DNA from 4 places in the Moorella sp. E306M genome. Region 1 is predicted to be linked to each of the others. Evidence: riboswitches for the same ligand, from Rfam matches in the RefSeq annotation. Region 1 holds a riboswitch; each other region holds the start of a gene.

Region 1 (4,994 bases):
AGCGGTCAAAAGGCTCGCCCACAAAGAAGGGCTCACCCTTATAGACGCCCCGCCGGGTACTTCCTGCCCGGTAGTAGCTGCCTTGAAGGGCAGCGATTTTTGCCTGCTGGTTACGGAGCCCACTCCTTTCGGCCTTAATGATCTCAAGCTCGCAGTCGGCATGGTGCGAGAACTGGGTATTCCTTTTGCGGTGGTTATCAATCGTTCCACCCTGGGTGACCTGCGGGTGGAGCGTTATTGCCGCCAGGAAAAGATTCCGGTCCTTCTGAAAATCCCCTTTGACAAAAGATATGCTGCCACCTATGCCAGAGGGAGATGCCTGGTGGAAGATTATCCCGACTGGGTACCGCCTTTTGTCGGCCTCTGGCAGGAGATAGAGAGGCTGGTGTCACAACATGCAAGAGCTGCTGGTAATTAGCGGTAAGGGCGGTACCGGTAAAACTTCTATCGTTGCTGCCCTGGCAGCCCTGGCGGAGGATAAAGTCCTGGCCGACTGTGACGTTGACGCTGCCGACCTGCACCTGCTCCTGCGGCCGGAGGTGGAGAGCGTCAATGAATTTTACGGCTCCAACAAAGCGGTTACTGATGCCGGGCGTTGCACCGGGTGCGGCCGCTGTATCGAAGTTTGCCGGTTTGGCGCTATCACGAAGGCAGATAACGGGTCAAGGGGCTCCGTTTTTCAGGTGGATTCTCTATCATGTGAAGGCTGCGGGGTCTGCACCTTGACGTGCCCGGCAGGGGCCATTACCATGAAACCCAACCTAGCCGGGTACTGGTATATTTCAGAAACACCTCACGGCCCTCTTGTACATGCCCAGCTAGGCCTGGCCGAGGACAATTCCGGCAAGCTGGTGACGAAGGTACGCCAGGAAGCGCGGCGGCTGGCGGAGGAAAATAAGGCCCGGCTGATCATTACCGACGGCCCGCCCGGCATCGGCTGCCCGGTCATATCCTCCCTGAGCGGGGTAACCCTGGCCCTGGTGGTGACGGAACCGACGGTAGCCGGCTGGCACGACCTGGAACGGGTGGTGAAGCTGGCCGGCCACTTTAAAGTACCGGTGGCCGTTTGTATTAACAAATATGACCTGGCCCCTGAGAAAAGCCGGGAGATTGAAGCTTATTGTTATGAGCAGGGCCTTACCATAGCCGGTAAAATACCTTTTGATGCCGACGTGGCCAGGGCCTTGGTAAATGCCGTGCCGCTTACGGCCTGTTCCCACGGGGCGGCAGCAAATGCCGTCAAAGCCATGTGGGATAGCTTGATGGTACAATTGGCAAGGATAGGAAAGTAGTAAGAGGACTTTATGGGGCAAATAAATATGGGGCAAATAAAAAAGTTCTTGCCGGGAGGATTCTGGTAGTATCTGTAGAATGGTTATATAAAGAAAAATGAATAACGGTGCAGGCATCAAGGGAAGCCGGTGCAAATCCGGCGCGGTCGCGCCACTGTAAGGGGGAGTGACCCCGCATCAGGCCACTGGACCGCTACTCAGTACGTTTTTGTAACGGGTTAACTTCTTTAGGCTGAGTGCGGGCTGGGAAGGCGTGGGGGAACGGTGAACCCGAGCCAGGAGACCTGGTGCTTGCCGAAGTAGCTGGTGCTCCCTACGCAGGATGGGGAAACGGCATAACCCCTGATTTCTTTGGAGCAGGGGTTTTAATTTTATCAGGGTAGGCGCCTGGCCCCGAGGGGCCGGCTTAAATGCTGCCAGCCGGCCCGGCAAGGAGCTTCCAACAAGGGACAACAACTGGATGTTCACGATGCGCCGGGAACGGTAGATGGACGGCCTATTCTAACCCACCCGGGGAGTATTGCAGGGAGGTGTTAGCATGAGGCCGTCTTTTTCATTTTTGCAAGCAGACAGGTGCTGGGTCTGGAGCACGTCGTAAAGGTGTGACACCCGTTAAGACCCTTTTGATTCTCTGGCTAAATTTTATGAAAGGCAAGGTGGCAGGAATGTCCTATAAGAGGTTCAACAGGCGTTTTATATCCCTGGCAACAACGGTTTGCCTTCTTTTCAGCTTTCTTGTACCTTTTGTTGTCCCGGACAAGGCTATGGCCGCGGATCAGGCCGTTGCCTATACTGCCCAAGAACTGGCCGCCAAAGCCATAAAATTTATTAACGACCGCTACCAGGCCGGGGAGAAGATTGACGGCTACACGGCCTACATACTTACCCTGGCGGGAGAAAATCTAGAAGATAAAGTAAAATGGACCAAGAATGAGGAAACGTTAAAAAGCAGCATCGAAAAACTGGCCGACTTACTTGGCAATAATAATAGTTTAATTACTTACATTATGGCGACCCAGAATGCCGACGGTAGCTTTGGCCCTTTGGCCAATGATTATGGCACCAAGGCACCGCTGCAGGCCCTGGCGCTGGTAAAACCTGATTTGCCGGTTAATGATCCTGTTTATAACCAGGTCCAGGACAGCATTAGCAAGGCAGTTTCTTATTTTAAAAATCGTTACCAGAATGGCAGTTTAACTTATGAGGTCAACGGTTGGAACTTTGATTATCGCTGCGTAGAAGCTCTGGTCAACGCCGGTGAAGACCTTTCTGGAGGCGGGTGGGTCTATAATGGTAAATCTTTGAAAAATGTCGTTATTGCCTCTGCCGAGGCTGCTGCCAGCAATCCCTCCGTACTGGATGCCGTCTATCTGGCGAAAGAATTAACCGCCCTTTATGCCGTAGATCCGACTTCAAGTTACATTAATATGCTAGCCGACGCCATTATTGCTAAACAAAAGACTACTAATGGAACGATTTATTTTGGCAACAGCATTTATGACGATGTTACAGTTTTAACCGCCCTTGGCAAAGCAGGCAGGCTTAGTGTCATTGACCAGGTGTATGCCTTGAACTACCTTAATGGGTTTAAACATGAACATAAAAACGCCTGGGGGCAGCCAGCCGGAGCGGCATGGAGCGGTTATACCGCGGAGGAACCGGATTTAACGGCCCAGGTGCTTACGGCCCTCAGCTACTTTGACGGGGCGAAGGTAGAAGGTAGCGACGTTTATAAAACCATCCAGGAGGGCCTGGCTTACCTTAAAGATATCCAGGACGTAGACACTGGCGCTATCCCGGCCCAGTGGGATAGTACCTTTTCTACGGCCGAAACCCTGATTGCCTTAAAATCTTTAGGTAAAACGTATAATGATTATGCCGGCAGCAGTTCTCCATGGGTGAAAAGATCAAGAACGAAAACTATAGCCCAATGCTTGTTGGCCTTAAATAGATGGGGTGATACAGTACGGGTAAATAAGCTGGCAAATCTTTTAAAGGAACGGCATTCTCCTAACGGTTTTGACAACAGCGTTTACAGCGACATGTGGGCCTATATTGCTCTGGGGGAAGCGGGCCAGATAACCTTAATCAATGATGTTTATGCCCACGATTACATCCTGGGCAAGCAAAGCGTGGCCGAGGCCACTTATGGCGCCTGGGGAGAGGCGGTGGGTAACACTTTTTACCCCGACTTTATGTCTACCGCCCAGGCGATCCGGGCCTTGACTTATCTGCCAGGTTATCAACAAAATGACCCGCAAATCCAGAGCGCCATCGATAAGGGCCTGGCCTATTTAAAGAAGTGGCTGCAGCCTGACGGCAGCGTGTATTATCGCACCGAGTCTTGGGCCGAAGATCCGGTAGTAGATACCACCGAAGTGATTATTACCCTGAAAAGGCTGGGACATGATCTTTTGAGCTGGCGAAGCCCTACGGGGTTATCGCCGGTATCCTACATGATGCTCAAAGCCTTGAACGATGATGGTAGCTTTGGTGCATATAGAAATGTTTTGGACGCCAGCGAGGCCCTTTATACTTATCTTATCCTGGCTGGAACAATCGACCCCAGAACTTCCCTGGGCCTTCTTGTTCAACCTGCTGCTGCCAGCCTCAATCTCAACGGCAAGCAGCAGTTTAAGGCCGTACTGGCTTATTTTGACGGCACGAGGAGCGACGTGACCAACGAGGCCGTCTGGTCGGTGGGCGATACCAGCATCGCTAGTGTTTCTGACAGCGACTACGGCCTGGTCACTGCCCTCAATACCGGCCAGACGGTGGTAAAGGCTATTTATAACGGCCTGACGGCGACGGCCATTCTCAATATTACCTTACCCACCTCATCCACTCCGGATCGTGATTACTGCATCGTCGACATTGCCGTAGTAGGCATGAACGGCGAGCTCCTTTATGGGCCCGGCTCGGTCATGGTGAGCAAAAACGGCAGGTGGGGCCTGACGGCCCTGGGAGCCCTGGACGCCACCGGTCTTTCCTACGTCGACGATAACGGCTTTGTTAAAAGCATCGCCGGCCAGGCCAACAGTGGTATGAACGGGTGGATGTACAAAGTCAACGGCAGCGTACCCATAGTGGGCGCTTCCCAGAAAGCGATCCAGGAGGGCGACCAGATCATCTGGTGGTACAGTACGGACTGGAGCTCTTCGGGACCAGTGTGGGAAAGTCTGGTAAAAAGCAGCACATCTGCCTCGACGGCTATGTCTGTACCGGCCGATCTAAAGGAGCAAAATAAAAAACTCCCAGTAGCCCTACAGGCCCCCCAAGTTGCCGTGGATGCATTAGCGAAAATTAACCAGTTGCTGGAATTAACAGAGGGTACCTTCCAGATCGCTCCTTTAAGCGAAGTTAAAAAAGCCGTGGTAGTCACTGGCGGCGAAAAAGCCATGAGCCGTGCTGAAATTGCCGCCCTGAGAAAAGAACTGGCCCAAAACCAAATTGATCTGGCCCAGAAGGTCACCGCTTCAGCGGGAGCAATCATAACTGATGCTAAAGAAGAAATAGCCCTGTCCATACCAGCCGAGGCATTACAAAACGATTTAGAGATTACCATTAAGAAGAATACTGTTGTTGCGAGCGCTGGAAATAACGGGGGTAATGCCGCCCAGGCTCCTCCGCCGGCAGGCTACCAGCAAATATCGGCAATTTACAATTTTGGACCCGACGGAACTACCTTCAACATACCGGTGA
Region 2 (4,994 bases), 460 kb from region 1:
TCTTGGGTAAAATAGCCAGCTTGCCGCCCGGCCGGGCAGCGCGTTCTACCAGGATTACCTGGTAGCCGAGGCAGGCCAGGTCTAGAGCCGCCTGGACCCCGGCGATACCTGCTCCCAGTACGGCTACCGGCAACGAACCATTTTTAACCATCAATACCTCACTCCTTGCCATTAATTACGAGAGCGTCGGCTACCAGCTCGACTATGTTTTTCGCCTTAACATCGAGGTGATAATGACGGCATAAATCGTTCAATTGGTCAACGCAGTTATGGCAGGGAGTGGCGATAATCTTTGCTCCCGTGCGCCGGATCTGTTCTATTTTCACCTTTCCTTTAGCCATGCGTTCCTGGCCAAACTCGCTCAAAGAGAGCAGGCCGCCACCGCCGCCGCAGCAGTAGTTATTCTCACGGTTGGGTGTCATCTCCCGGAAATCTGCTACCGCCGCCCGGAGTATCTGCCGCGGTTCTTCAAAAATGCCCTCCTTGCGGCCTAGATTGCAGGGATCGTGATAGGTTACCGGTTCGCTGTTGCGGGAGGGGTCAAGGCGGATGCGGCCGTCTTGCAGGTATTCGGCCATGAGCTGGACGATACTGCGCACGCTGAAGGGGAGTTTGTACCCCAGCCACTGCTCCGGCCCCCAGCGAATGGCGCGGAAGGCATGGCCGCACTCGGTCATGATCAACTCCTGGCAGCCCAGGCGCTCCACCTCATCGGCCAGGCGTTGCACCAGGATAGCGCCGGCTTTGTCGTCCCCGGAGAAAAGGGCGTAGTTGGTCGCGTCCCAGTAGCGGCTGGAAAGGGTCCAGCTTTCGCCGGCGGCATGGAACACTTTGGCCGCCGCTAGAATGGAGAGGGGGAAGAACTTCGCTTCCCGCGGGTTGATAACGTACAATATCCTGGCGTCCTTCTTATCAACGGGTATTTCCGCCTCACTGCCGAACTCCGCCTGGAGCTCTTCCTGCATCCAGTCCAGGGTGTCGAGGTAATCCTCCTGGCTGATCCCCATATTATTGCCAGACTCTAGAGCCAGGTCTACCACTTTCTGCAGGTTTACGGGGACGCGGCCTTCTGCCGCCAGTTCCGACCGCATGGCCCGGACCAGGTCGCCCATATTCACGCCCACCGGGCAGTAGACTGTACAGCGGCCGCACATGGTGCAGAGCCAGATCATATCTGACGCCAGGAGCCGGTCTTCCATCCCCAAAAGGAGCAGGCGCACCATTTTACGGGGGTCTACGGGGGCGCCGATGTCGCCGGTAGGGCAGCCGCCGGTGCACACGCCGCAGGCCAGGCAGGTCTGCAGGCTGGCTCCGCCCATGGCCCGGGAGATTTTTGCAAGGCCAGGCGCTTCTGTAGCCAGCAAAATGGACATAAACAACACTCCTGGATAAAATTTAATGAATGGTGCTAGAAGTTAAAAAACGGATATTTCCTTGCCTTGTAACCCTGACTATACTTTCCGGTGGAACTGGTAGCCACAATACCAGTTTTTCTTTTGCCAGCAGGGACGCGCCCCTTCCTTTGGCTCTTCTAAAGGGGTGCTTATGCATTTGCCATCCTGCCAGCAGGGGTAAAAGGCGAGGTAATTAGGGAGGTTTGCGAGCCGGCAATGTTTGCCATCAAGGAGGCGTTTAATAAACATTAACCGTTGTAAGTCCAGTTCCGAATAGCAGCGCCGGCCGTTTTTCCTCATGGGAACAACCAGTCCCTTTCGTTCCCAGCGACGCAGGCGGTGGGGAGAAATATCTAAGACCTGGATAACCATACCGATGGGATACACCGGCCTTCTTCGCCCCGCTTACTATTGATCTTACTTATATCATATTTGTTGAACAAACCCATGTCAATAAACTTATAAAAAATCTTACAACAAAGTTATTTAGATATAGCAAAATTATGTTTTCAGATAGGAGAAAAGCGATACTTGATCTGGGATGATAAGTTAACGTAAAATAAAACTGCCAATAATTTATAAACTGATTGTTAAGCGAGGCGGCTTTTAATGCCTGAACAAATGTTATATACCATCAGCGTGGTCGCCGATTTACTGGGCATACAGCCGGGCACCCTGCGGGTCTGGGAAAGACATAAACTCATCCAGCCCGCACGCAAGAACGGGCGGCGCCTTTACTCAAATAATGACTTGAAACGGCTGCGCTTCATTCAAAAGCTCATCGATAAAGGCTTCAATTTAAACTCCATCAAACACTACCTGGCCTTCTATCCTTGCTGGTTATACGAGGACTGCCCGGCCTGCTCCCGGAAGACTGAACGCATAGGGTGCGCCAAGCCATGCTGGAAGGAGGAAGGGACTTACTGCCAGATCTCCTTTGACGATCCCTCCCTTTGTAATACCTGCCCCCATAGAAAACAGGAAACAAAGTAATTCCAGCAAGGAAAAATAGCCCCAGGTGAATAAAAACAGTGCTTAACCGGGGGATGAGAAGGTTATATAGCGGCAGGATTTTGCCTCATCTTTGTCGAAGATTACTGTGTTGAACATTACCAGAAAAGGATTCTCGCGGGTGCCAGGGAAGCCGGTGCAAGTCCGGCGCGGTGCCGCCACTGTGAGGGGGAGTACCTGCTAAAGGAGCCACTGGTCCAGCACTCAGCAAGATATTTACAGCTACGGGTTAATTTCTTATAGTATTAAGAAGTACCCGGAGTAGTGCATCTAAAGGAGCTGAGTGCTGGACTGGGAAGGCAGCAGGGAGCGTTGAACCCGAGCCAGGAGACCTGCCCGTGAGATTTCACCGTTAAACCACGGCCATGGTGAAGGTGAGGTAAGGGAGGATTTACCCCAGCTACGCAGGCGTGGTTGGGGTTTTTCATTCAGGCAGGCGAAAGGAGATTTAAATTTTATCATGATACCCAAGAAGATCATCAAGCGCGACGGCCGGGTAGTGGACTTTGACGAGGAGAGGATAATCAATGCTATTTACAAAGCGGCCCAGGCTGTCGGGGGCCAGGACCGCCGCCAGGCCAGCCAGCTGGCCAACCAGGTGACGGCCCTTCTGGCGGAAAAATTTGCCGACAGGCTGCCTACCGTCGAAGACGTGCAGGACCTGGTGGAAAAAGTATTGATTGAGAATGGCCATGCCCGGACGGCCAAGGCTTATATCCTTTACCGGCAACAACATGCGGAATGGCGGGATTTCCGCCACCTTCTGGTCAACGTGCAGGAAATGGTCCAGGGCTACCTGGACGGCCAGGACTGGCGGATTAATGAGAACAGCAACATGAATTATTCCCTCCAGGGCCTCAACAACCATATCATCGCCGCCGTCAGTTCCAGGTATTGGCTGGAAAAGGTCTACCCGCCGGCTATCCGCGAGGCCCATGAAAGGGGCGATATCCATATCCACGACCTGGGGTTGTTGGCGCCCTATTGCTGTGGCTGGGACCTGGCCGATTTACTGGAAAGCGGCTTTGCCGGCGTGGGGCAGAAGGTAGAAAGCGCGCCGCCCAGGCATTTCCGGACGGCCCTGGGGCAGATAGCCAATTTCTTTTATACTTTGCAGGGAGAAGCTGCCGGTGCCCAGGCCTTTTCCAACTTCGATACTTACCTCGCCCCTTTTATCCGTTACGACGGCCTGGACTACCGGGAAGTCAAGCAGGCCCTGCAGGAATTCATCTTTAACCTCAATGTACCCACCAGGGTGGGATTCCAGACGCCCTTTGTCAACCTGACCATGGATGTGGTTGTGCCGCAGATTTTAGCTAACGAGCCGGTGATTATCGGCGGCGAGCGCAGGAAAGAATGTTACGGCGACTTCCAGCAGGAGATGGACTGGCTGAATACGGCCTTCTGCGAGGTGATGATGGAGGGAGACGCCCGGGGCCGCATTTTTACCTTCCCCATACCTACCTACAATATCACACCGGATTTTCCCTGGGAAAGCCCGGTGGTAGAAAAAATCCTGGCCATGACGGCCAAATACGGCATCCCCTACTTCGCCAATTTTATCAATTCCGATTTAAAGCCCGAAGACGTGCGGAGTATGTGCTGTCGCCTGCGTCTGGATAACCGGGAACTCAAGAAACGCGGCGGCGGTCTCTTTGGGGCCAACCCCCTCACCGGGTCGATAGGTGTAGTCACCATAAATTTGCCCCGACTGGGTTATCTTTCTAAAACGAAGGAAGAATTTTTCACCGGCCTCAAAGCGAAGATGGACCTGGCCAAAGAGAGCTTGCTTCTCAAACGCAATATCCTGGAAAAATTTACTGAGCAAGGGCTTTATCCTTACTCCCGGTTCTATTTGCGGCAGGTTAAAGAACGCTTCGGCAGGTACTGGGAGAACCATTTTAACACCATCGGTATCGTGGGCATGCACGAGGCCCTCCTGAATTTTATAGGGAAAGGTATTAATACCCGCGAGGGAAGGGGTCTGGCTTTAGAAATCCTGGACTTCATGCGTTCTGTCCTGGCCACCTACCAGGTAGAAACCGGCCAGCTCTTCAACCTGGAAGCCACGCCGGCGGAGGGGACGTCCTACCGTCTGGCGCGGCTGGACAAACGCAATTATCCCGACATCTTCACTTCCGGAACAGAGGAGCCGTATTATACCAATTCCACCCATCTGCCGGTCGGCTACACCGACGACGTGTTTACCGCCCTGGAGCACCAGGACGAGCTGCAGCTAAAATATACCGGAGGTACGGTCTTTCACGCCTACCTGGGGGAAAGGGTGACAGATACAGCAACCTGCCGGCGTTTTCTGCAGACGGTGATGGATAATTTCCGCCTGCCGTATTTCACCATTACTCCTACCTTCAGCATCTGCCCCGAGCACGGGTATCTTTCCGGCGAGCAGTGGACATGCCCGGCCTGCGGCCGGGAAACGGAGGTCTGGAGCCGGATCGTCGGCTATTACCGGCCGGTGAAGAACTGGAATAAAGGCAAGCAGGAGGAGTTCCGGGAGCGGCGTGGCTTCCGTCCTGTCTCCTGCGACGACGAACAAACACGCCAGGCGGCAGTTTAGGAAAGGCTGGA
Region 3 (4,994 bases), 530 kb from region 1:
GAAGAAGAACTTTTGCTCCAGGAAGAGTTAATTGACCGTATGCTGGAAAGTGTTAGGGGTACCGTCCCGGAGCGCCAGCTAATTGCCTTCCGGGAAGAAGGTCGGGTCATGGTGTTTAATAAATAGAACCGGCGCGAATAATAATTTTAAGGTAATTCGAGGGGAGCCTTGTTTTTGCGGGTTCTAATGATTGGCGATGTAGTGGGACGGCCGGGCCGTAAAGCGATCCGGGAACTCCTGCCACCTCTGCTCCAGGAATACCGGCCGGCCCTTGTAGTAGCAAACGGCGAAAATGCTGCCGGTGGTAATGGTATTACGCCGGCTATTGCCGGTGAACTTTTTGCCGCCGGCATTGATATTTTAACCATGGGCAACCATGTCTGGGATAAGCGAGAAGCGCTGGCCCTCCTGGAGGAGGATGAGCGCATTGTCCGGCCGGCCAATTATCCTCCTGGTACTCCTGGCAGGGGCTATACCCTGGTAAAGGTCAAGGAAGACCTGCAGGTAGGAATTATTAATTTATCGGGGCGGGTGTTTCTATCATCCCTGGAGTGTCCTTTTCGCCTAGGACGCCGCCTGGCAGAAGAGATCGGGGAGATAACTAAGATCATTTTAGTAGACTTCCATGCTGAAGCAACTTCAGAAAAGGTTGCCCTGGGCTGGTACCTTGACGGACTGGTAAGTGCGGTCATCGGGACCCATACCCATATCCAGACGGCCGATGCCCGCGTCCTGCCCCAGGGGACGGCCTATATCACCGATGTAGGCATGACCGGCCCCAGGGATTCGGTCCTGGGGGTAAAAACAGAACTTGTCGTTAAAAAATTTCTTACCCAGCTGCCGGTGCGGTTTGAAGTCGCCGGTGGCATTATTCAGCTGGAAGCCGTGCTGGTAGATATTGATCCCGCTACCGGCCGGGCAATGGCTATCCAGAGGTTGCAGCACTACGGCACGGCGTAAATTAACCATTGGACAAGATATCTATGCAGCTAGCTGATTTACATACCCATACTACGAGTTCCGACGGTCTGCTTTCACCCCCAGAACTAATCAGGCTGGCAAAGGCCAAAGGTTTAACGACCCTTGGTGTCACCGATCATGATACGGTAGCCGGCCTGGCAGAAGCCCTGGCTGCCGGCAGCAGTTACGGCGTGACGGTCATTCCTGGGGTCGAGCTGAGCACCGAGTGGGAAGATAAAGAAATTCATATTCTGGGTTATTACCTTGATTGGCAAAAGGAAAATTTGCTGGCCTTCCTGGAAACTATGCGCCAGGCGCGTTACCGGCGCACGGCCCGGATGGTCGCCAGATTACAAGAGCTGGGTTATGATATCAGCATGAGCGAGGTCGAGCAGGAACTCAGGGGCGAGGCCGTGGGCCGTCCCCATATCGCAGCCGTTCTGGTCCGTAAGGGATATGCCCCCTCTGTGGAGGCGGCCTTCAAAACCCTGCTGGCACGGGGCCGGCCTGCTTATGTCCCGCGGGAAAAAGTTGAACCTGGCCGGGCGGTGGAGGTAATATTAAAGGCTGGCGGAGTGCCGGTCCTGGCCCACCCGGGCTTAAGCCCGGCTGATGCCCTTCTTCCGGCCCTTGTTGATGGCGGCTTACAGGGTATCGAAGCCTATTATCCTCTCCACGATGCCGCTGCCACCAGGCGTTACCTGGAATTTGCCTCCCGGTATGACCTGGTGGTAACCGGCGGGTCAGATTTCCACGGCATGGTTGACAACAGCCATGCCGACCTGGGGACCTGCCGGGTGGGCACAGCGGAACTGGAGCAATTACAGAGGCGAGCGGAAAAGATTAAAGCTCAAGCGACTAAGGTTTGATTTCCAGGCATATACTTTAGCAAACTAATAATGAGGGGGTGGGGCCGTTGGCTGGCAATGAGGCAGCTGGCCTTTACCGGCGTATCCAGGAGCTGGAAAGTAAGGTAGAACAATTACGGGTCAGCCGGCGTGTCTTGCTACGCCTGATAGAAAAAAGTGAAGCCGAAAAGTGGGAGATGGTAAATCGCCTGCGCCAGGAAAAGGAAAAGCTCCAGCTCCGCAACCGGCGCTATGCCCGGGCTATCTGGGAAAAGAATAAAGAGCTGGCTATGATCACAAATAAGTTGCAGGGCATATCGTTACCCAGGGCTTGACTGATAGGAGGGAGCGATTTATACTATAATTAACTTAATAGGGAACAGGTGCCTGAAAGGTTAAAAGGGAATCAGGTGTAAATCCTGAGCGGTCGCGCCACTGTAACCGGGGAGCCTGCTTCAAGGCCACTGGTATTATACCGGGAAGGCGAAGCCAGGCAAGGAGCCGGAGCCAGGAAACCTGCCTGTTCATTTCACCCTCGCGTTAAGGGGCCTAAAGTTAGGTGATGTGACTCCAGCTGCTTCGTGGGGGCTGGAGTTTTTATTTTAGGAGGCCATTCTATGGGGTACGGGTCGTTAATCATGGTAACCGGGGGGGCCAGGAGTGGCAAAAGCCGCCTGGCTGAAGAACTGGCTGCTGCCGGAGGCGAAAAAGTAGTCTACCTGGCCACGGCGACCGTGGACGATGCCGAAATGGCGGCCCGGGTGGACATGCACCGGCGCCGACGACCGGCTGCATGGCTGACGGTGGAAGCTCCCCTGGCCGTCACGGAAGCCGTGGCCCGGGAAGGGCGGCGTGCCGGTACCATCCTCCTGGACAGCCTGGGCATGTGGCTCAGCAACCTTTTGAGCCAGGAGGCGGCTGGAGCAGGAGACAGCTGGGAAAAAAGTACGGCGGCTGTAGAAGCCATCATGGTCAAAGTGAGGGAACTGGCGGCCGTAGCCCGGCAGGTACCGGCGCGGGTAATTATTGTTACTGAAGAAGCGGGAATGGGGCTCATTCCTCCCTATCCCCTGGGCCGGGTTTTCCGGGACCTGCTGGGCCTGGCCAACCAGGAGATTGCTCGCCGGGCCGACCAGGTCTACCTGGTGGTGGCCGGCCTGCCCCTGGTTTTAAAGGATAATAAGGCTAATGAAGAAAGGTTGTTGGGAGGAACTTCTCCGAAAATACAATAAAAACTGGAGGAGAAATCGTTGCAGAGGGAGTTACGGCGGGGTTATACCACAGGTACCTGTGCGGCTGCTGCGGCGAGGGCGGCGGCCATAGCTTTATGGCAGAAACAACTGGTGCGGGAGGTTACCCTTACCCTGCCGCGGGGGGAAAAGGTAACCCTGCCGGTTACCGTGCACCAGGGTCCGGGCTGGGCCGAGGCCGTGGTGGTCAAAGACGCCGGCGATGACCCTGACGTTACCCACGGGGCTGCCATCCACGTCCGCGCCCGGCAATCCGGCCGGGGGTTGACTTTGCGCGGCGGACCCGGCGTCGGGACAGTAACCCGTCCCGGCCTGGCTATACCGCCGGGGGAACCGGCCATTAATCCCGTTCCCCGGCAAATGATCGCCGCGGCAGTTGCCGATGTAACCCCGCCCGGCCAGGGCCTGGAGCTGGAAATCAGCATCCCCGGGGGGGAAGAGCTGGCCCGGCGGACCCTCAACCCCCGCCTGGGGATTGAGGGCGGCCTTTCGATCCTGGGCACTACCGGTTTTGTCGAACCCATGTCCGAAGAGGCCTACCGTACTTCCCTGATACCGCAAATAGACGTCGCCCTGGCTGCCGGCTGGGAGACCCTCATCCTGACCCCCGGCCGCCTGGGGCAGCGCCAGGCCGAAGAACGCTATCACCTGCCGGCTGCGGCCATTGTTCTGACCAGCAACTTTATCGGCTACATGTTGGAGGCCTGCGCCGGGCGGGGGGTGAAGCGGGTGCTCCTGTGGGGGCACGGCGGCAAGCTCATCAAGGTGGTGGGAGGCATCTTTTATACCCACAGCCGCCTGGCCGACGCCCGCCAGGAAATCCTGGCCGCCTGGGCCGCGGCGCGGGGGGCATCCCCGGAAGCCGTGCGGCAGCTTTTAGAGGTAACTACAGTGGAAGCTGCCCAGGAAATTATCCATAGCCACGGTCTGGGGCGAGAGTTCTGGGACACCCTGGCGGCCCGGGCCAGCCGGCGGGCCGAGGACTTTGTCCGTGGTGAGCTCACCGTAGGTACGGTTTTGCTCAACCTGCAGGGAGAAATTATGGGCCGGGATGCGGTGGCCCGGCAGATACTGGAGGCGTGGGGCCATGGGAGCTGATGGCCGGTGGCTGACCGTCATCGGGGTTGGACCAGGCAGCCCGGAATACATAACGCCGGCGGCCCGGCGGGCAGCGGCGGCGGCCGAAGTCCTTATCGGCGGCCCCCGGGCTTTGAACCTTTTTCAAGATTTAGAACGCGAGAAAAGGGTTATCACGGGCGACCTGGAGGGGTTACGCTCCTGCCTGTTGCAGATACGCGGCCGCCCTACGGCTATCCTGGTATCCGGGGATCCCGGCTTTTACAGCCTCCTCGCGTGGCTCAAGCGCCAGTTTCCCGGCGAAAAAATCAACGTTATCCCCGGCATCAGTTCCGTTCAGCTGGCTTTTGCCCGCCTGGGGCAGGGCTGGGAAGATGCCGTTTTCTTAAGCTGCCACGGACGCTCCCTGGAGGTTCTGGAACCGTACCTGCCCCGGCTGGCGGCCGGGCAAGCGAGGCTGGCTATACTCACCGGCGGGGCCAACACCCCGGCAGTTATAGGTAAATACCTGTCCGACCACGGCCTGGCCGGTATCAAGCTGTGGGTGGGGATCGACCTGGGCAGCAACCAGGAGCAGACGGCCTGGCTGACGGCAGCCGAACTGGCCCGGCAGCATTTGACCAGGCCCGGGGTGGTGATAGCCGGTTATGAACCGGATTCACTGGCCCTATAGTACGCCCGGGATACCTGACCATTACTTTAACCGCAGCCAGGTCCCCCTGACGAAAGAGGAAGTCCGGGTCCTAACCCTGGCCAAAGCCCGTTTGGGACCGGGTATGACCGTTTACGATATTGGCTCCGGAACCGGGAGCCTGGCCGTTGAAGCGGCCAGGCTGGTGGCTCCGGGACAGGTCCTGGC
Region 4 (4,994 bases), 210 kb from region 1:
GAGCTGGCCAGCCGCCTGGGGATCCATCCTTTTACCATCCGCTGGCTCAATGCCTTCCGGCAGGGGGATGTAACCGCCACGGGCCAGGTTCTGGAAAGCAGCGTCGGCCTGACGGAGACTATGCTGCAAGCGGCCCGGGCCGCCGGCTGGTCGCTGGCAGAGTTAATACCGGGAGGGATGCAGGATGAGTAAAAAACGCGGTATTGGTATGGCCTGCTTTTTCTACGGTACCGGCTACGGTAATGGTTTTCCCGATGTCGCAACGGCCACGGTAGAAATCCACGATGACGGTACGGCCACCGTGCGCAGCGGCGCTGTGGACTGCGGCCAGGGTTCTACTACCATCCTGGCGCAAATTGCCGCCGAGGAGCTGGGGGTACCCTATGAATGGATAACGGTAATCACCGCCGACACCGATACCACCCCCGATGCCGGCACGACGGCGGCCACCCGCCAGACCTATGCCTCCGGCAATGCCGTGCAAATGGCCTGCCGCCAGGCCCGGGAAGTCCTTTTTGAATACACCCGGACCCTCTTAGGGGTTAATACCATTGCCGGCCTGGCAGCCAGGGAGGGAATAATTTACGTCAAGGGTTACCCCAAGAAACAAATATCCTACCCCGAGGCAGCCGCCCGGGCCCGCCTGGCTGGCTACCGCCTGGTGGGGCAGGGAACCTTCGTCACCCATACCACGGCCGTTGACCGGGAGACCGGCCAGGGGGCACCATACTGGCCTTACGCCTTCGGTACCCAGATTGCAGAGGTGGAAGTGGATACGGAAACAGGGGAAGTGCGGGTTTTAAAGCTCATAGCCGCCCATGACGTGGGCCGGGCCGTAAACCGCCTCGGGGTAGAGGGCCAGATTGAAGGCGGTGTCGCCCAGGGCCTGGGTATGGCCCTACTGGAAAAGGTTCACCTGCAGCAGGGCCGGATCGTTAATAATTCCTTTTCTACCTATCTCATTCCTACTGCCCTGGATATACCCGAGATTCAGCCCCTGATTGTGGAAACCCATGAGCCCACCGGCCCCTACGGCGCCAAAGGAGTTGGTGAACCCGCTACCATCCCCACCGTACCGGCCATTATCAATGCTATTTACAATGCCGTGGGAGTTCGCATTACTGAATTGCCGGTTACACCGGAGAAAATCCTGGCCGCCCTGCGGGAAAAAGAAGGAGAGAAGAAATGAGTATTTTAATCAAGAACGGTACCCTGGTTACCATGAACCCCCGGAGGGAAGTTTTCCAGGGGGATATCTATATTGAAGACGACCACATCGCCGCCATCGGCAATACACCGGCCACTGCCGACCGGATTATCGACGCCACGGGCCAGCTGGTCATCCCCGGCCTCATCCAGCCCCATATTCACCTCTGCCAGTCCCTCTTCCGCGGTCGCGCCGACGACCTGGAACTCCTGGACTGGCTGCGCCTGCGCATCTGGCCCCTGGAAGGTGCCCACGACCCCGAGTCCCTTTATTACTCCGCCCTGCTGGGCATCGGTGAACTTTTCTTAAGCGGAACCACCACCATCGTCGACATGGAGACCGTCCATCATACCGATGCGGCCATTGAAGCTATTGCCAAAAGCGGCATCCGGGCCATTACCGGCAAAGTAATGATGGACTTTGGCGAGGACGTTCCGGACAGCCTTAAAGAAACAACGGCGGCCTCCCTTAAAGAAAGCGTCGACCTGCTGGAGAAGTGGCACGGCCACGCCAATGGCCGCATCCAGTACGCCTTTACGCCCCGTTTTGTCGTCTCTTGCACCGAAGAATTATTATTAGAAGTCCGGGACCTCGCCCGCCATTACGGCGTTAAAATCCACACCCATGCTTCAGAAAACCGGGGTGAATGCGCCCTGGTGGAAAAACTCCACAACCGGCGCAACGTCATTTACCTTGACGATCTCGGCCTCACCGGTCCCGACCTCATCCTGGTCCACTGTATCTGGCTCAGTGAAGAGGAGAAGGATATCCTGGCCCGCACCGGTACGAAAGTGGTCCACTGTCCTTCGTCTAACTTAAAGATGGCTTCCGGTATCTGCCCGGTACCGGATCTCCTGAGCCGGGGTACTGTGATTTCCCTGGCCGCCGACGGCGCGCCGTGCAATAACAACCTGGACGCCTTTATGGAAATGCGGCTGGCAGCGTTGATCCAGAAACCCCTCCATGGGCCCACCGCTATGCCGGCGCCTGTGGTCTTTGAAATGGCCACCCTGGGCGGGGCCCGGGCCGTGGGCATGGAAAAGGAAATCGGCAGCCTGGAAGTAGGGAAGAAAGCCGACCTGGCCTTGGTTTCCCTGGCAGGCCTCCATACCCAGCCGCAGGACGGCGTCGACGTCTACACCCAGCTGGTCTACCAGGCCAGAGGCTCGGATGTCACCCTGACCATGGTCGACGGCAAAATTGTCATGGAGGAAAGGCAATTGAAGACCATTGATGCCGGTGAAGTCCGGAAAAAGGCCAGTGAAGCCATCCTGCGTGTCGCCCGGCGAGCCGGGCTGGCATAACAACTCCTGGCAAAAAATCATCAGGAATAAGGACTTACCAAGCTACGTTAAAACCCCTGGACATCATATCCAGGTTATGCTAGAATAACATTAAAGTGAATATGTTCTAGGCAAATACGGGAAGTCAGTGCAAATCTGACACGGTCCCGCCACTGTGAGGGGGAGCGAGGCACCATCAAGCCACTGGGTAATACCTGGGAAGGCGGTGCCGGAGCAGTGATCCCGAGTCAGGATACCGGTTGCCTGGAAACCTTTACCCCTACGCCGGATAGGGGGTGGTTGGCCAAAACCATGGCAAGCATACCCTCTGCTTGTGTAGGAGCAGAGGGTTTTAAATTGCATACAGTATGGGTGCGCGGTCTCGAGAAGACCGGGCTTAAATTCAGCCGCCGGCAGGGGAGAGGTTGGGCAAATCACCGCCTGGAAGCGGGAACTTGCCGCAACCGATGATGCCAGGCCAACAGGCTAGCCTGTTCTGAGGCCACCAGGGTCTCAACCCGGGGAGGTGGTTTAGTTAGGCATGCCTGTTTTAGCGGCGCCACCGGTTTCCCCGGCAAAACAGCCGGGGATTTTTAGTTTCTACAGGGAGGACGGCGCGTTTTGATTTTAGTGGTAGGGAGTACCGGCGAGGGAAGGCAGTTAATCCGTAACCTGCGGCAGGAAGGCTACGAGGTTGCCACCTGGACTGACAGCACCTATGGCGAACAGCTGGCCCGGCAGGATGGGGCGACGTTAATTTTAACAGATCCCTTAACGGAAAGTAATCTAGCCGCCCTGAAGGTTGGCCGGGCGTTGGAAGCAGTAATAGACGCCACCCTTCCTTACCCCAACCAGCTATCCAGGACCCTGGAAGCCTGGTGCCGGCAACACTGCTTACCTTACCTGCGTTTTTTACGACCAGAAACAAAGTTGCCGGACGACCGCCTCATTTACCAGGTGGCAACCTGGGAAGAAGCCGCCCGTACTGCCGCCGGGCTGGGGGAGACTATCTTTTTAACTACCGGTACCAATAACCTGGAAGTGTTCGTCAAAAACCCCCTGCTTAAAGGTAAACGCATTGTGGTCAGGGTATTACCGGAGCACCGGGTAATTAAAAAATGCCAGGACCTTGGCTTGACACCCCGCGACATTATCGCCATGCAAGGGCCTTTTTCCAAAGAAATAAATAAAGCCATGTTTAAAGCCTATAGGGCCGGTGTTATCGTCACCCGGGACGCCGGTCCGGCCGGCGGTACCGGGTCCAAAATTGCCGCCGCCCTGGCGCTGAAGATCCCGGTAGTAGTAATCAAGCGGCCTTCCATCCAGTACCTTTATCCAGTTTACACAGTTGCCGAAGCCATCGCCCTGTTGAAAAAAATAGCAACGGCATTTCCAAGTTCAATTCCAGAGGGAGGTATATAGCGTGTTCCGCCGTATAACCATACTGGGTATGTATATCGTGCTGGCCATGGCCGTCCTGCCCCAGCCGGCCTATGCCATGCACATCGCCGAGGGCTTCCTGCCCTTCAACTGGGCCGCCTTCTGGTTTGTCGTCGTCCTACCCTTCTGGTTCTGGGGCCTGCGGTCCATCCAGCAGACCGTTAAAAGCAACCCCGGGCTGAAAATGCTCCTGGGCCTGGCAGGCGCCTATGCCTTTGTCCTGTCGGCCTTGAAAATCCCGTCAGTAACCGGTAGCTGTTCCCATCCCACCGGCGTGGGACTGGGCGCCATCCTCTTTGGCCCCTCTGCCATGAGCATCCTGGGAGGTATTGTCCTCCTCTTCCAGGCCCTCCTGCTGGCCCACGGCGGCTTGAGCACCCTGGGTGCCAACACCTTTTCCATGGCCGTCGTCGGACCCTTTGTGTCCTACGGCCTTTACCGCCTGGTACGGAGGCTCAATGGCTCAATGCCCGTAGCCGTCTTCCTGGCCGCCACCCTGGGGGACCTGATGACCTATATCACCACTTCCCTGCAGCTGGCCCTGGCCTTCCCGGCCCAGCCCGGCGGGGTGCTGGCGTCCATGCTGAAATTCATGGGCATTTTTGCCGTTACCCAGATACCCCTGGCCATTAGCGAAGGTATCTTAACTGTCATCGTCTTTAACTTGCTGGCCACTTATAATAAAAACGAATTGCTAGAGCTGTCTATTTTAGATGATAATAAGGCCTTGGTGGTGGGAGGCCGCAACCAGCAGCATATCCGGTAAAAAGGGTTAAAACGGACTTATTAACTATTGTAACTGACATCCAGTTCATGGAGGTGTACAAGTAATGAGTACCGCCCAGAAAAATATCTTTTTACTCTTGATCGTTATTCTCCTGGCAGCGGCACCCTTTTTCCTTCACCGCAGCGCTGAATTTGCTGGTGCTGACGACCAGGCGGAAGATACTATTACCCAGATCCGGCCTGATTATGAACCCTGGTTTAAACCTGTGTGGGAACCCCCCAGCGGGGAAGTGGAATCCTTCCTCTTTGCCGCCCAGGCCGCCATCGGCAGCGGCATT

Evidence for each region. A riboswitch is a leader RNA that binds a small molecule or an ion and turns the genes downstream of it on or off. The one in region 1 is predicted to bind cobalamin.
Region 2: it holds a riboswitch for cobalamin, as region 1 does, so the genes downstream of both, FLZ89_RS09895 (ribonucleoside triphosphate reductase) here and FLZ89_RS12255 (S-layer homology domain-containing protein) in region 1, are expected to answer to the same signal.
Region 3: it holds a riboswitch for cobalamin, as region 1 does, so the genes downstream of both, cobU (bifunctional adenosylcobinamide kinase/adenosylcobinamide-phosphate guanylyltransferase) here and FLZ89_RS12255 (S-layer homology domain-containing protein) in region 1, are expected to answer to the same signal.
Region 4: it holds a riboswitch for cobalamin, as region 1 does, so the genes downstream of both, cobK (precorrin-6A reductase) here and FLZ89_RS12255 (S-layer homology domain-containing protein) in region 1, are expected to answer to the same signal.

Annotation. Positions count from the first base shown of each region.
Region 1 is NZ_BJKO01000001.1:2,376,977-2,381,970, forward strand. It holds gene FLZ89_RS12245 (ATP-binding protein) at 1-418, shown strand, start outside; gene FLZ89_RS12250 (ATP-binding protein) at 396-1,292, shown strand; cobalamin riboswitch at 1,412-1,578, shown strand; gene FLZ89_RS12255 (S-layer homology domain-containing protein) at 1,958-4,994, shown strand, end outside.
Region 2 is NZ_BJKO01000001.1:1,919,198-1,924,191, forward strand. It holds gene FLZ89_RS09875 (FAD-dependent oxidoreductase) at 1-151, opposite strand, end outside; gene FLZ89_RS09880 ((Fe-S)-binding protein) at 159-1,373, opposite strand; gene FLZ89_RS09885 (MerR family transcriptional regulator) at 1,452-1,766, opposite strand; gene FLZ89_RS09890 (MerR family transcriptional regulator) at 2,004-2,387, shown strand; cobalamin riboswitch at 2,508-2,759, shown strand; gene FLZ89_RS09895 (ribonucleoside triphosphate reductase) at 2,866-4,983, shown strand.
Region 3 is NZ_BJKO01000001.1:2,909,944-2,914,937, reverse strand. It holds gene FLZ89_RS15105 (hypothetical protein) at 1-126, shown strand, start outside; gene FLZ89_RS15100 (TIGR00282 family metallophosphoesterase) at 175-960, shown strand; gene FLZ89_RS15095 (PHP domain-containing protein) at 969-1,829, shown strand; gene FLZ89_RS15090 (translation initiation factor 2) at 1,877-2,143, shown strand; cobalamin riboswitch at 2,173-2,346, shown strand; gene cobU (bifunctional adenosylcobinamide kinase/adenosylcobinamide-phosphate guanylyltransferase) at 2,426-3,040, shown strand; gene cbiD (cobalt-precorrin-5B (C(1))-methyltransferase CbiD) at 3,059-4,156, shown strand; gene cbiE (precorrin-6y C5,15-methyltransferase (decarboxylating) subunit CbiE) at 4,146-4,808, shown strand; gene cbiT (precorrin-6Y C5,15-methyltransferase (decarboxylating) subunit CbiT) at 4,783-4,994, shown strand, end outside.
Region 4 is NZ_BJKO01000001.1:2,583,312-2,588,305, forward strand. It holds gene FLZ89_RS13335 (xanthine dehydrogenase family protein molybdopterin-binding subunit) at 1-192, shown strand, start outside; gene FLZ89_RS13340 (xanthine dehydrogenase family protein molybdopterin-binding subunit) at 185-1,189, shown strand; gene FLZ89_RS13345 (5'-deoxyadenosine deaminase) at 1,186-2,511, shown strand; cobalamin riboswitch at 2,569-2,769, shown strand; gene cobK (precorrin-6A reductase) at 3,121-3,912, shown strand; gene FLZ89_RS13355 (energy-coupling factor ABC transporter permease) at 3,941-4,696, shown strand; gene FLZ89_RS13360 (energy-coupling factor ABC transporter substrate-binding protein) at 4,761-4,994, shown strand, end outside.